DNA from 3 places in the Trichococcus sp. ES5 genome. Region 1 is predicted to be linked to each of the others. Evidence: predicted binding sites of a transcription regulator. Region 1 holds the regulator's gene; each other region holds the start of a gene.
The links. Region 1 encodes LexA, which represses DNA repair genes until DNA is damaged. Its sites were predicted from a motif close to CNAACANNTGTTNG; they were not measured.

Region 1 (3,510 bases):
ACATCATGGAGGCTAATTTCTTTGCTGTTTTGATAGTTGAATGAGGATACCTGAAAATCCAAATCGCCTGAAACCACAGTCCGGATGGCATTTTTCTGCTCCTGGATCGTTGATTTTTCCTTCAGAAGCTCATCAATCCTGCTATAACTGGCACTGCCTCGCTCAAGTACATTGAAAAGTCTGCCCACTGCCAACATTGGCCACGCCATCATTCCGATGTAACTGATGAACGAAACCAACTGACCGATACTGATGCTGCCTTCCACGACAAAGCGACCTCCGAATATGATTGTCAGCGCAAATGAAAGCCCCAAAATAAGTTGGATAGCTGGATCAAATAAGGCATCAACCAGATAGACAGATTTATTTTTTGCAACGACATCTTTTGTCATTGCTTCGAAATCACGAATATCCTCTTCTTCTTCACCAAAAGTTTTGATGACTTTGACGCCGGATACGCTCTCTTGCGTTTTGTCATTCAAACTCGAGAAAGCGGCCTGTGCTTTGCGGAATCGTTTATGCATCTTTTGTCCGAGGATTCGTGACACCAACGTCAAAGCCGGCAATGGGATCATAGCAATGAGCGTCAAACGCCAATCGATCAAGAAGAACATCGTAAAGAGCGTGATCCCGCCTGAAGAAATTGAATCTGCCAATGTCAGGATACCTGCGCCAGCGACCATGCGGATGGCATTCAAATCATTCGTCGCATGCGCCATCAGATCGCCTGTCCTGTACTTTTGGAAGAAGACAGCATCCATTTCGGTGAAATGCTTGAACAATCTTGACCGAAGTATCTTTTCCAGTTCTGCTGAAGTTCCCCAAATCTTCATCCGCCAAATATAACGGAAGAGGTACTGCAGCACGCCCGCTATCAATATGATCGCTGTCCACTTCCACAAAGACGCCATCGTTAACGTGCCAAGTGCTATTTCATCGATAATGATTCCGACGATGCGCGGCGATACAACCTGAAGTATAGCCACAATGATCAGGAAAAAGACGCCCACAAAATAGGCTTTCCATTCCTGACGAAAAAACCAACTCAATTTTTTGAAAATACTCACGGATATTTCCCCTTTCTTGCGTTTATTCAGACAAAATAAAAATGTGGAACCGTAAAGATCCACATTTTGTATATTATTTCATTAGTCTATTTCTTTTTCTTTGTTGATTGTGCTTTCATCGAAGCCATAATTTGTTTAACTTTTCTTTCGGATGGTTTTTGACCCATCTGCATCATCATAGAACGCAACATTTCTTCATTGATCGGTGGATTTTCTTCAAAATATTTTACCATATAACGTCTTGCAAGGAAAAATCCGCCAACCGCGCCTATTACTATTCCTAAAATAACCATCATTACCCATGCTGTTGTTGACACGTATTCATCCCCCTTTCCAAAGCATTCATTCATTAATTGTACTAAAGATTATGAGAAAAAGAAATAGCAATCACGGATAAATTTAGCGATTTTTGGAAAACGCTTCAACATTTGCTGGATTTGTGGCAATACTAGGCATATTCTTACATAATTTTCAAAGAACATGCGAACATCTGTTTGATTTTTTGGGGGATTAATGGTATCCTAAACGATATAAATATAGGATTACGGAGATGATGATCTCATGGTTAAAAATAAAGATTCACGCCAAATTGAAGTGCTTCAATACATTTATGAAGAAGTCCAGGAAAAGGGCTACCCGCCGACCGTAAGGGAAATCGGAAATGCGGTAAAACTGTCATCTACATCTACAGTTCATGGCCATCTGTCGCGTCTTGAAAAAAATGGTTTTATCCAGCGGGATCCTACAAAACCCCGTGCGATAGAATTGACCCAAGCAGGTCTGGACAAATTGGGGATCCTATCAGATAAAATGCCGTTGTTGGGTACTGTCACAGCCGGAGCGCCCATACTTGCCGTAGAAGAAGCAACCGACTATTTCCCGGTTCCCCCGGATCTGCAATCCAATGCGGGATCTTTATTCATGTTGAAAATCCGCGGAGAAAGCATGATCGATGCCGGCATCTTCGATGGCGACTCCGTCATTGTCAGAAAACAGAACACGGCTGAAAACGGAGATATCGTCATAGCCATGACGGACGATGATGAAGCGACCTGCAAACGTTTCTACAAAGAAAATAACTACTATCGTCTGCAACCTGAAAATTCGAGCATGGATCCGATCATCCTGGATTCTGTCCTCATCCTGGGTAAAGTAGTCGGCCTGTACCGGAACCACATCATTTAAAGAACAGTCCTCCAACTGACGCAAAAAGGCTGCCAACCGGCAGCCTTTTTGCGTGTCTATGCTTATTTAGGATTGCTTCTCTTAGTATTCCATCAGCGTGAAGATGTCATACCCTTGGATCAGATCTCTGCCCTTTAAATCCAGCAACTCGATCAAGAACGCCAAGCCCACAACTTCTCCGCCTAATTTTTCAACCAATTCTATAGTCGCGGCTGTAGTGCCGCCAGTAGCCAACAAATCATCACAGACCAGCACTTTATCGCCAGGCAAGATGGCGTCTTGATGCAGTTGCAATGTCGCTTTCCCGTATTCCAGCCCGTAGGATACTTCTACTGTTTCGCGGGGCAATTTGCCTTTTTTGCGGGCCATCGCGAATCCGCAGCCTAATTCCACAGCCACAGGGCAACCGACCATGAAGCCACGCGCTTCAGGTCCGACTACTTTATCAACATTCAAGTCTTGAGCATATTTCACGATTTCCTTGATTGAATAACGATAGGCTTCGCCATTTGCCATCAAAGGGGAAATATCGCGGAAAATGATGCCTTGTTCCGGAAAATCTTTTACGTCAGCAATATATTTTTTTAAATCCATTTTTATGTTCCTCCTAATTATTGAACCATCATCTGTTCATTCAACCATTTTGTCAGTTGCGAAAACGGGCTGTAGATGAATATTTTTTCAGCTTCCATTTTCTGCAGGCGATCTTTGTATACTTGTGTATCAGCCAAAGCCCTTTTGACGGGATTCTTGACCTCATTGATGAAACCATTGTCTATTGTAACAAATCCCGCCTCCAAAAACACTTGAATCATGAAAATGGCAAGATTTTTCTTGATTTTTAAATATTCTGCCAAAGCATCTAATCGATTTCTCACGTCGATATCCTTATGCGAACGGATATACTGGTAAAATTTTGCAAACTGGTCTTTAGGAGGAACGCCATCTGCGTATACGCCATTCGATTCATGAGAGACGACATACACATTTTCGAACTGATTACTCTTCAGGAGATTCGCCAAAAGGTTCAGCTTCAAAGGACATTCGAAGAGCACGAGATTCTTGGCGCTGACGGCCTGCAAGGCATCCACTGTATTGTCCGTGAGCAAGGCCGCATTCGAACTGCTTGGAATACGCTCATAAAATTGTTTCATGATGTTGGAAGTCGAAAATAGATACAAGGCATCTTCCACAGCCAATACCGATTCTTGGATGACCGAACTCCTTTTGTCAAAAAACTGAACATGTTTATTTTTAA
Region 2 (3,510 bases), on a different contig from region 1:
GCAGGGTACTCCTGAAGAAAATCGTCAGGAGGCAGAGAAATCCGATCAACATGTACAGAGCTCCGCCATTACGGAAAAAGAGCCAGATCTGCTGGCGTTGTTGTTCCGTGATCCGGTCCGGAGCCAATACGAAAACAGTGGGGCCTTTCAACGTCATGAAAAGGCCGGTCGAAACCAGCAGTAATGAAAAAAGGGCAATCAACAATTCTAACAATATGCATCCTCCTTAAAGGAATTGTGGGATAAGAGCTCAAGTAGTACTTTTACGTGCTTTTAAATCTGCAAAAAAAGCTGCTCAATGAGCAGCTCCAAAAGTATAAAACTTTATTAGAAATCCGATGGTGCCGGTGAGTATATTCTACTAGTTTTGAACCCGCATATAAGCAGGTGGGCTCCAATATCCAGTCTCTAACTACCAAATGATAAGGCGTGTTATCCACCGAAATAAACAGGATCCCAAGGTAGTAATAAATTGTTCGGTCAACACATTGAGAATATGTCGAACACCTCAGAAATCTATATACGTATAGTAGCATACTAATCAATTGTTGGCAAGCAAAACACATGGAACTGAGTCCGGAAACATAATGGCGACAATGGGTTAAACGCTACCAACAAATCATCAAGAATCTTTGTTGAAGCGGTGCTGCAATTGGTTGGCCAAGGCTTGCTCGTATTTGCCCGTTGCAGCCGGCTCGTAGTAGCGTCTACTCTTCAGCGAGTCTGGTAAATACTGTTGTTTGACCCAGTGGTCCGGGAAATCGTGCGGATATTGATAACCGATGCCGCGGCCTAACTTATTTGCCCCGCTATAATGGGCATCACGCAAGCTATCCGGTATGTCGCCGGACTTTCCGGCGCGCACATCCGCCAGTGCGCTATCCAAGGCAAGATAAGCCGAATTGGATTTCGGGGAAAGGGCCAGATCAACGACAGCATTTGCCAGGGGAATCCGAGCTTCCGGCAAACCTAACTTTTCTGCAGCCTGAACGGCCAAAACGGTCCGAGCCACAGCTTGAGGATTGCCTAGGCCGATATCTTCGTAGGCGCAGACCATCAGTCGTCTGCAGGCGATCAGCAATTCGCCGGCTTCCAGCAGCCTGGCAAGATAATGCATGGCTGCATCGACATCACTGCCACGGATCGATTTTTGGAATGCCGAGATGACATCATAATGGGCATCGCCATTCTTATCGTGAACCAGGGCTTTCTTTTGGATGCACTCCTCAGCGATGTCCAAGGTGATATGGATCGTTCCGTCCGCATCAGGTTTAGTGGATAAGGCAGCCAACTCCAAAGCATTCAGCGAACCGCGGACGTCTCCCATCGTACTCCTGGCGAAATGGAGCAAGGCGTCTTCCTCGATCAGGATCTTTTCTTTTCCCAATCCGCGCTTTTCATCCGCAATGGCACGTTCCAGTGCCTGTATGACGTCTTGAGTAGTAAGGGGCTTCAATTCAAAAATTTGGGTCCGGCTCCGGATAGCAGGACTGATGCTGATATATGGGTTTTCGGTGGTGGCGCCGATCAGAATGACCTGGCCGCTTTCAAGGTGCGGCAAGAGAAAATCCTGCTTGGGTTTATCCAACCGATGCACCTCATCCAACAAGAGGATGACCTGGCCGGAAAATTTGGCTTCTTCCACGACGATCTGCAAGTCTTTTTTTGTGTCGGTTGCGGCGTTCAACTGACGGAAAGCCGAATGGGTCGATCCGGCGATGGCGCTCGCAATGCTGGTTTTACCGATTCCCGGTGGGCCATACAATATCATGGAAGAAAGCATCTTCGCATCGACCATGCGACGGATGATTTTATTTTCGCCGACCAGATGACTTTGACCGATGACTTCGTCAATGTGGACGGGACGCATACGGTATGCTAAAGGTTGTTTCATGATTCTCCGCTCCTTTTTCTCTACCCATTATATGCCATCTGATAAAGAAGAACAAACATTCGCCCGATTGTTTTTTGAAGAATTCTGAAAATTGATTGAAAAGAAAGACAGGCAACATCTTTACTATTTACAAGCAGAAAAGCTATAATGAATACATTGAAAATTGGAAGCAGAAAGTGAGCGTACATAATGACGGATTTCAAAGAGATTATTCTAACACACAAATTATCGGCATTATTTTCGAAAGCCTCTTTTGGAATCGAAAAAGAAAGCCAAAGGATAACGGACGAAGGCACAATCGCCAAAACTAATCATCCGACAATATTCGGGAATCGCAGTTTCCATCCGTACATACAGACTGATTTCGCGGAGAGTCAACCGGAATTGATCACTCCACCGATGCAATCGATCGAAGAAATGCATGAATGGCTGATGGCTATCCATGACGTTGTTCTGCGGTCTTTACCCGAAGGTGAATACCTGTTGCCTTGCAGTATACCACCTGCTATGCCGGCAAGTGAAGAAATTAAGGTAGCCAAATTGGACAATGAGAGTGATATCGCTTATCGGGAATATCTAGTATCAGTGTACGGAAACAAGAAGCAGATGGTCAGTGGCATTCATTTCAATTTCGAATTGAATCCTGTACTTATCAAAGAGCTTCATCAGCTTTCCGGTTCCGTCAGGACGCTTAGGGAGTTCCAATCGGATGTATACTTGAAGATGGCTCATAATTTTATTCGTTACCAATGGATCATGACCTACCTTCTGGGCGGATCGATATCAGCTGACCGTTCGTACTTTGAAAAAGAATCACAGCATGATCTGCCGTTGGATCAGTATACAAGAAGTATCCGCAGCAGCAAGTACGGATATGTCAATAAAGCGGACGTGCATGTTTCTTTTGAATCGATTGATGCCTATGTGCAGGATATCGAAAAAATGGTGACAACCGGTAAGCTTATTGCCGAAAAAGAATTTTATTCCACTGTCCGTTTCAGGGGGGCCAACAAAGCGCGTGATTTGCTGACGAACGGAATCGCCTATCTCGAATTCAGGCTGTTCGATCTGAACCCATTTGCTGAGTTTGGCATGCATAAAGAGGATATGTACTTCATCCATTATTTCTTGCTCTATTTATTGTGGATCGATCAGGATGCCAGTGAGGCAGAGATGCAGCTCGGTAAAGAAATGAATTACAGCACTGCTTTGGAGAATCCTTTGCAGCCATCCGCATTCCAAGCGGAAGGACTATCCGTCCTGGAAGGTATGCTGCAGATGCTGGAAGCGATCGATGCAGAAGAGAAAATCAGCGCAATCGTCAAAGAAAAAATCGAAGCATTCCAAAATCCGGAGAAAACAGTGGCGGGCCAGATGGTCAAGGCATTGGAAGCGGGAGAGGACAAAACGGCTTGGGCCGCTTCCTTGGCCAAGAAGTACAAAGAGGCTGCCTGGAAACGTCCATATGCTTTGAGGGGATTTGAGGACATGGAACTCTCCACGCAAATCCTGATGTTCGATGCCATCCAAAAAGGTTTGAAAATCAACATGCTTGACCGTTATGACCAATTCATCTCGCTGACTTACAAGGACCATCGCGAATACGTGAAGAAAGG
Region 3 (3,510 bases), on a different contig from region 1:
CTATGGTGGTAAAACGAATCCGATGGAAAAACGGACTCGCATCCGTGCAAGAATGATCAGCCAGGCTTTGGAAGAACTCATCGTTCATGCTGATAAAGTGATCATCATGGGGCATAGTTATCCTGATATGGACGTCATCGGTTCCTGTTTAGGGATCCGCCGAATCTCTCAGATGAACAATCGGGAGGCTTGGATAGTATTGGATCCGCAGCAATTTTCCAATGATGTGAATCGGATTATGCAGGAGATAGACAAAGATCCTTTGATTGCGAAGCGGATCATTTCGCCTGAGCAGGCAATGGCATTGGTGACTCCGCAAACGCTTATCGTGATGGTTGACGTGCATCGTCCGTCCATGACGCCGGCCCCTGGACTTTTGAATCTGTCCAAAAAAATAGTCGTCTTGGATCATCATAGACGTGGACAAGAATTTCCCAAGGACTCTGTTTTGGTCTATATGGAACCCTATGCGTCATCCACTTCGGAATTGATCGCTGAATTGTTCGAATATCAATCCAATGAGATGGACGCCATCAATAAGATAGAAGCAACTGCTATGCTGGCTGGGATTATTGTCGATACACGTAATTTCAGTTTGAGAACCGGATCCAGAACTTTTGATGCTGCCAGTTATCTGCAGTCGAACGGAGCGGATACCGTTCTGATCCAGAAATCACTGAAAGAGGACTTGGATACCTATCTGTTGCGGAGTCATTTGCTGCAAACGATGGAATTTGTGAACGGTAACCTCGCAATCGTCCATGGAGAAGATGAAAAAATCTATGATACGGTTGTCGCTGCTCAAACGGCCGACACGATGTTGTCGATGGAAGCAGTTGACGCTTCATTTGTCGTTACAAAACGTCAGGACGGCAGAGTTGGAATCAGTGCCAGAAGTCTGGGGCAATATAATGTGCAGACTATCATGGAAAAATTAGGCGGAGGCGGACATTTATCCAATGCAGCCACGCAGATTGAGAATACGACGGTCCATGAAGTCGTTGAGAGATTGAAGGCAGTCATAGATCCAAAAAAAATCAAGGAAGGGGAATAATAAATGAAAGTTGTATTTTTAGAGGACGTTAAAGGTAAAGGAAAAAAAGGAGAAGTCAAAGATATTGCGGATGGCTACGCTAATTTCCTGATAAAAAACCGTAAAGCGGAAGAAGCGAATGCTGCTACGATTTCCGCATTGAAAGGCCAAAAGAAGGCTGAAGAGAAGAAGCAGGCTGAGGAGTTAGCAGCTGCTCAAGAATTAAAGGCACTTCTGGAGAAGGATGAATCAATCATCAAATTGTCCGCGAAAATTGGCGAAGATGGTCGTTTGTTCGGTTCGATAACAACGAAACAGGTTGCTGAAGCATTGCAAAAGCAACATAATGTTAAATTGGATAAGCGAAAAATTGAATTAGACAGTCCTATCCGAGCATTAGGTTTCACGAAAATGCCCGTAAAAATTCATCCGGAAGTCACAGCGCTGTTGACTGTCCAAGTGACTGAAGGATAATAATTTTCCAGATATAAATGGAAGACAGGGATAACCATCTCTGTCTTTTTGCTTGTGTAGAGGTGGATAGATATTGATTCGTAATAGAACAAACGTTCCCTTTCGTTGGTTGTAAAAGACTCCAGTTTACAGTACAATAAGAGAGCGAAAGATGGGTAAGCCAGCAATCGGTTCCTTGTCGAAATGAATAAACCTAAAGGGTGAAAATATAAAATGGAAGAAACACTTCAAGATCGCATACCTCCTCATAGTATAGAAGCAGAGCAATCCGTTCTGGGCTCCATTTTTTTGGATCCTGAAACGGTTGTGAATGTTTTGGAGTACCTTGAAACATCTGATTTTTACCGAAAAAATCATCAGATTATTTTTGACGCGATTTTGCAATTGAACAACCGAAACGAAGCGATAGACGTCGTCACCATCGCGAATGAATTGGACACGAAGAATCAGCTTGAAAATGCTGGGGGGATGGAGTACTTGGCCGAATTGGCGGTTGCCGTGCCTACTTCAGCCAACGTGGAATATTACGCCAAGATAGTAGAAGAGAAATCGATTTTGCGCAATCTAATCCGATCGGCTACAGAAATCGTCCGAAAAGGATATGAAGAGGGTGATGAGCTTGCCGTTATGTTGGACAGCGCCGAACAGAATATTCTTCAGGTATCCGAACGGAGAAATCGCTCCGGTTTCATCCGCATATCGGATGTCGTTTCGGCATCGCTGCAGAACATCGAGTCGCTGGCCCAACAAAGCGATGACGTCACAGGGGTGCCCACCGGATACATCGCCTTGGATAAAATGACGGCGGGTCTTCAGAAAGAAGAATTGATCATCCTGGCAGCTCGTCCGGCGGTCGGTAAGACCGCCTTTGCTCTGAACATCGCACAGAATGTCGCGACCAAGGCGGATCAGGTAGTTGCCATTTTCAGTTTGGAAATGGGGGCGGAGTCGTTGGTCAACCGGATGCTGTGTGCGGAAGGGAACATCGATGCCGGTCACTTGAGGACAGGGCAGCTTTCTGAAGATGAGTGGTCCAACCTGATCATGGCGATGGGGACTTTGGGACAGTCCAAGATTTTTATAGATGATACACCAGGTATACGGATTGCGGAAATAAGGGCAAAAAGTCGTCGCTTGCTGCAGGAACAGGGAAAATTAGGACTTATTGTGATTGACTACTTGCAGCTGATTGAAGGGAACAACCGCGAAAGCCGTCAACAAGAAGTTTCAGACATTTCGCGTCAATTGAAGAAGTTGGCGAAGGAACTGAAAGTACCGGTCATCGCCCTGTCTCAATTGTCCCGTGGCGTGGAGCAAAGGCAAGACAAACGTCCGGTATTGAGCGATATCCGTGAATCAGGATCGATCGAGCAGGATGCCGATATCGTTGCTTTCCTGTACCGCGACGACTATTACGAACGTGAAGGCGGCGAAGAACCGGAACGGGATGAGCAAGAGAATAATGTCGTAGAGGTCATCATCGAAAAAAACCGGAGCGGGGCGCGGGGAACCGTCAAGCTCCTGTTCAAAAAGGAATTTAATAAATTTTCTTCGATGAGCTATATGCCGGAAATTAGTTGATATTTTTGGACAAATTGTTCAGAAATGAGCGCTTTTATCTGATTCTTTATTGAAAGACATAGGTAATATTGGTAAACTAGCATAGTATTATGAATAAATTAGATGAGGTGGAGTAAATAATGACTTCAGTAGTAGTTGTTGGGACTCAATGGGGAGACGAAGGTAAAGGGAAGATTACAGATTTCCTTAGTGAGAATGCAGAAGTAATCGCTAGATATCAAGGCGGGGACAATGCTGGCCACACAATCCAGTTTGATGGCGTTACATACAAATTGCACTTAATTCCATCCGGCATTTTTTATCCAGAAAAAATCAGCGTGATCGGAAACGGCGTAGTAGTGAATCCGAAATCATTGATCAAAGAATTGGCATATTTGAAAGATCACGGCATCAACACGGATAACCTACGTATTTCCGACCGT

Region 2: TES5_RS04265 (replication-associated recombination protein A) is a predicted target of LexA. The motif match lies at 1,947-1,960, and genes of this name have one in related genera.
Region 3: dnaB (replicative DNA helicase) is a predicted target of LexA. The motif match lies at 1,593-1,606, and genes of this name have one in related genera.

Annotation. Positions count from the first base shown of each region.
Region 1 covers NZ_FJND01000002.1:154,766-158,275, forward strand. The annotation lists gene TES5_RS02910 (ABC transporter ATP-binding protein) at 1-1,067, opposite strand, end outside; gene TES5_RS02915 (YneF family protein) at 1,154-1,384, opposite strand; gene lexA (transcriptional repressor LexA) at 1,629-2,252, shown strand; gene TES5_RS02925 (adenine phosphoribosyltransferase) at 2,334-2,846, opposite strand; gene recJ (single-stranded-DNA-specific exonuclease RecJ) at 2,864-3,510, opposite strand, start outside.
Region 2 covers NZ_FJND01000003.1:150,044-153,553, forward strand. The annotation lists gene TES5_RS04255 (hypothetical protein) at 1-214, opposite strand, end outside; RNA gene ssrS (6S RNA) at 329-518, opposite strand; gene TES5_RS04265 (replication-associated recombination protein A) at 623-1,894, opposite strand; gene gshAB (bifunctional glutamate--cysteine ligase GshA/glutathione synthetase GshB) at 2,084-3,510, shown strand, end outside.
Region 3 covers NZ_FJND01000009.1:99,078-102,587, reverse strand. The annotation lists gene TES5_RS08770 (DHH family phosphoesterase) at 1-1,054, shown strand, start outside; gene rplI (50S ribosomal protein L9) at 1,058-1,507, shown strand; gene dnaB (replicative DNA helicase) at 1,721-3,088, shown strand; gene TES5_RS08755 (adenylosuccinate synthase) at 3,208-3,510, shown strand, end outside.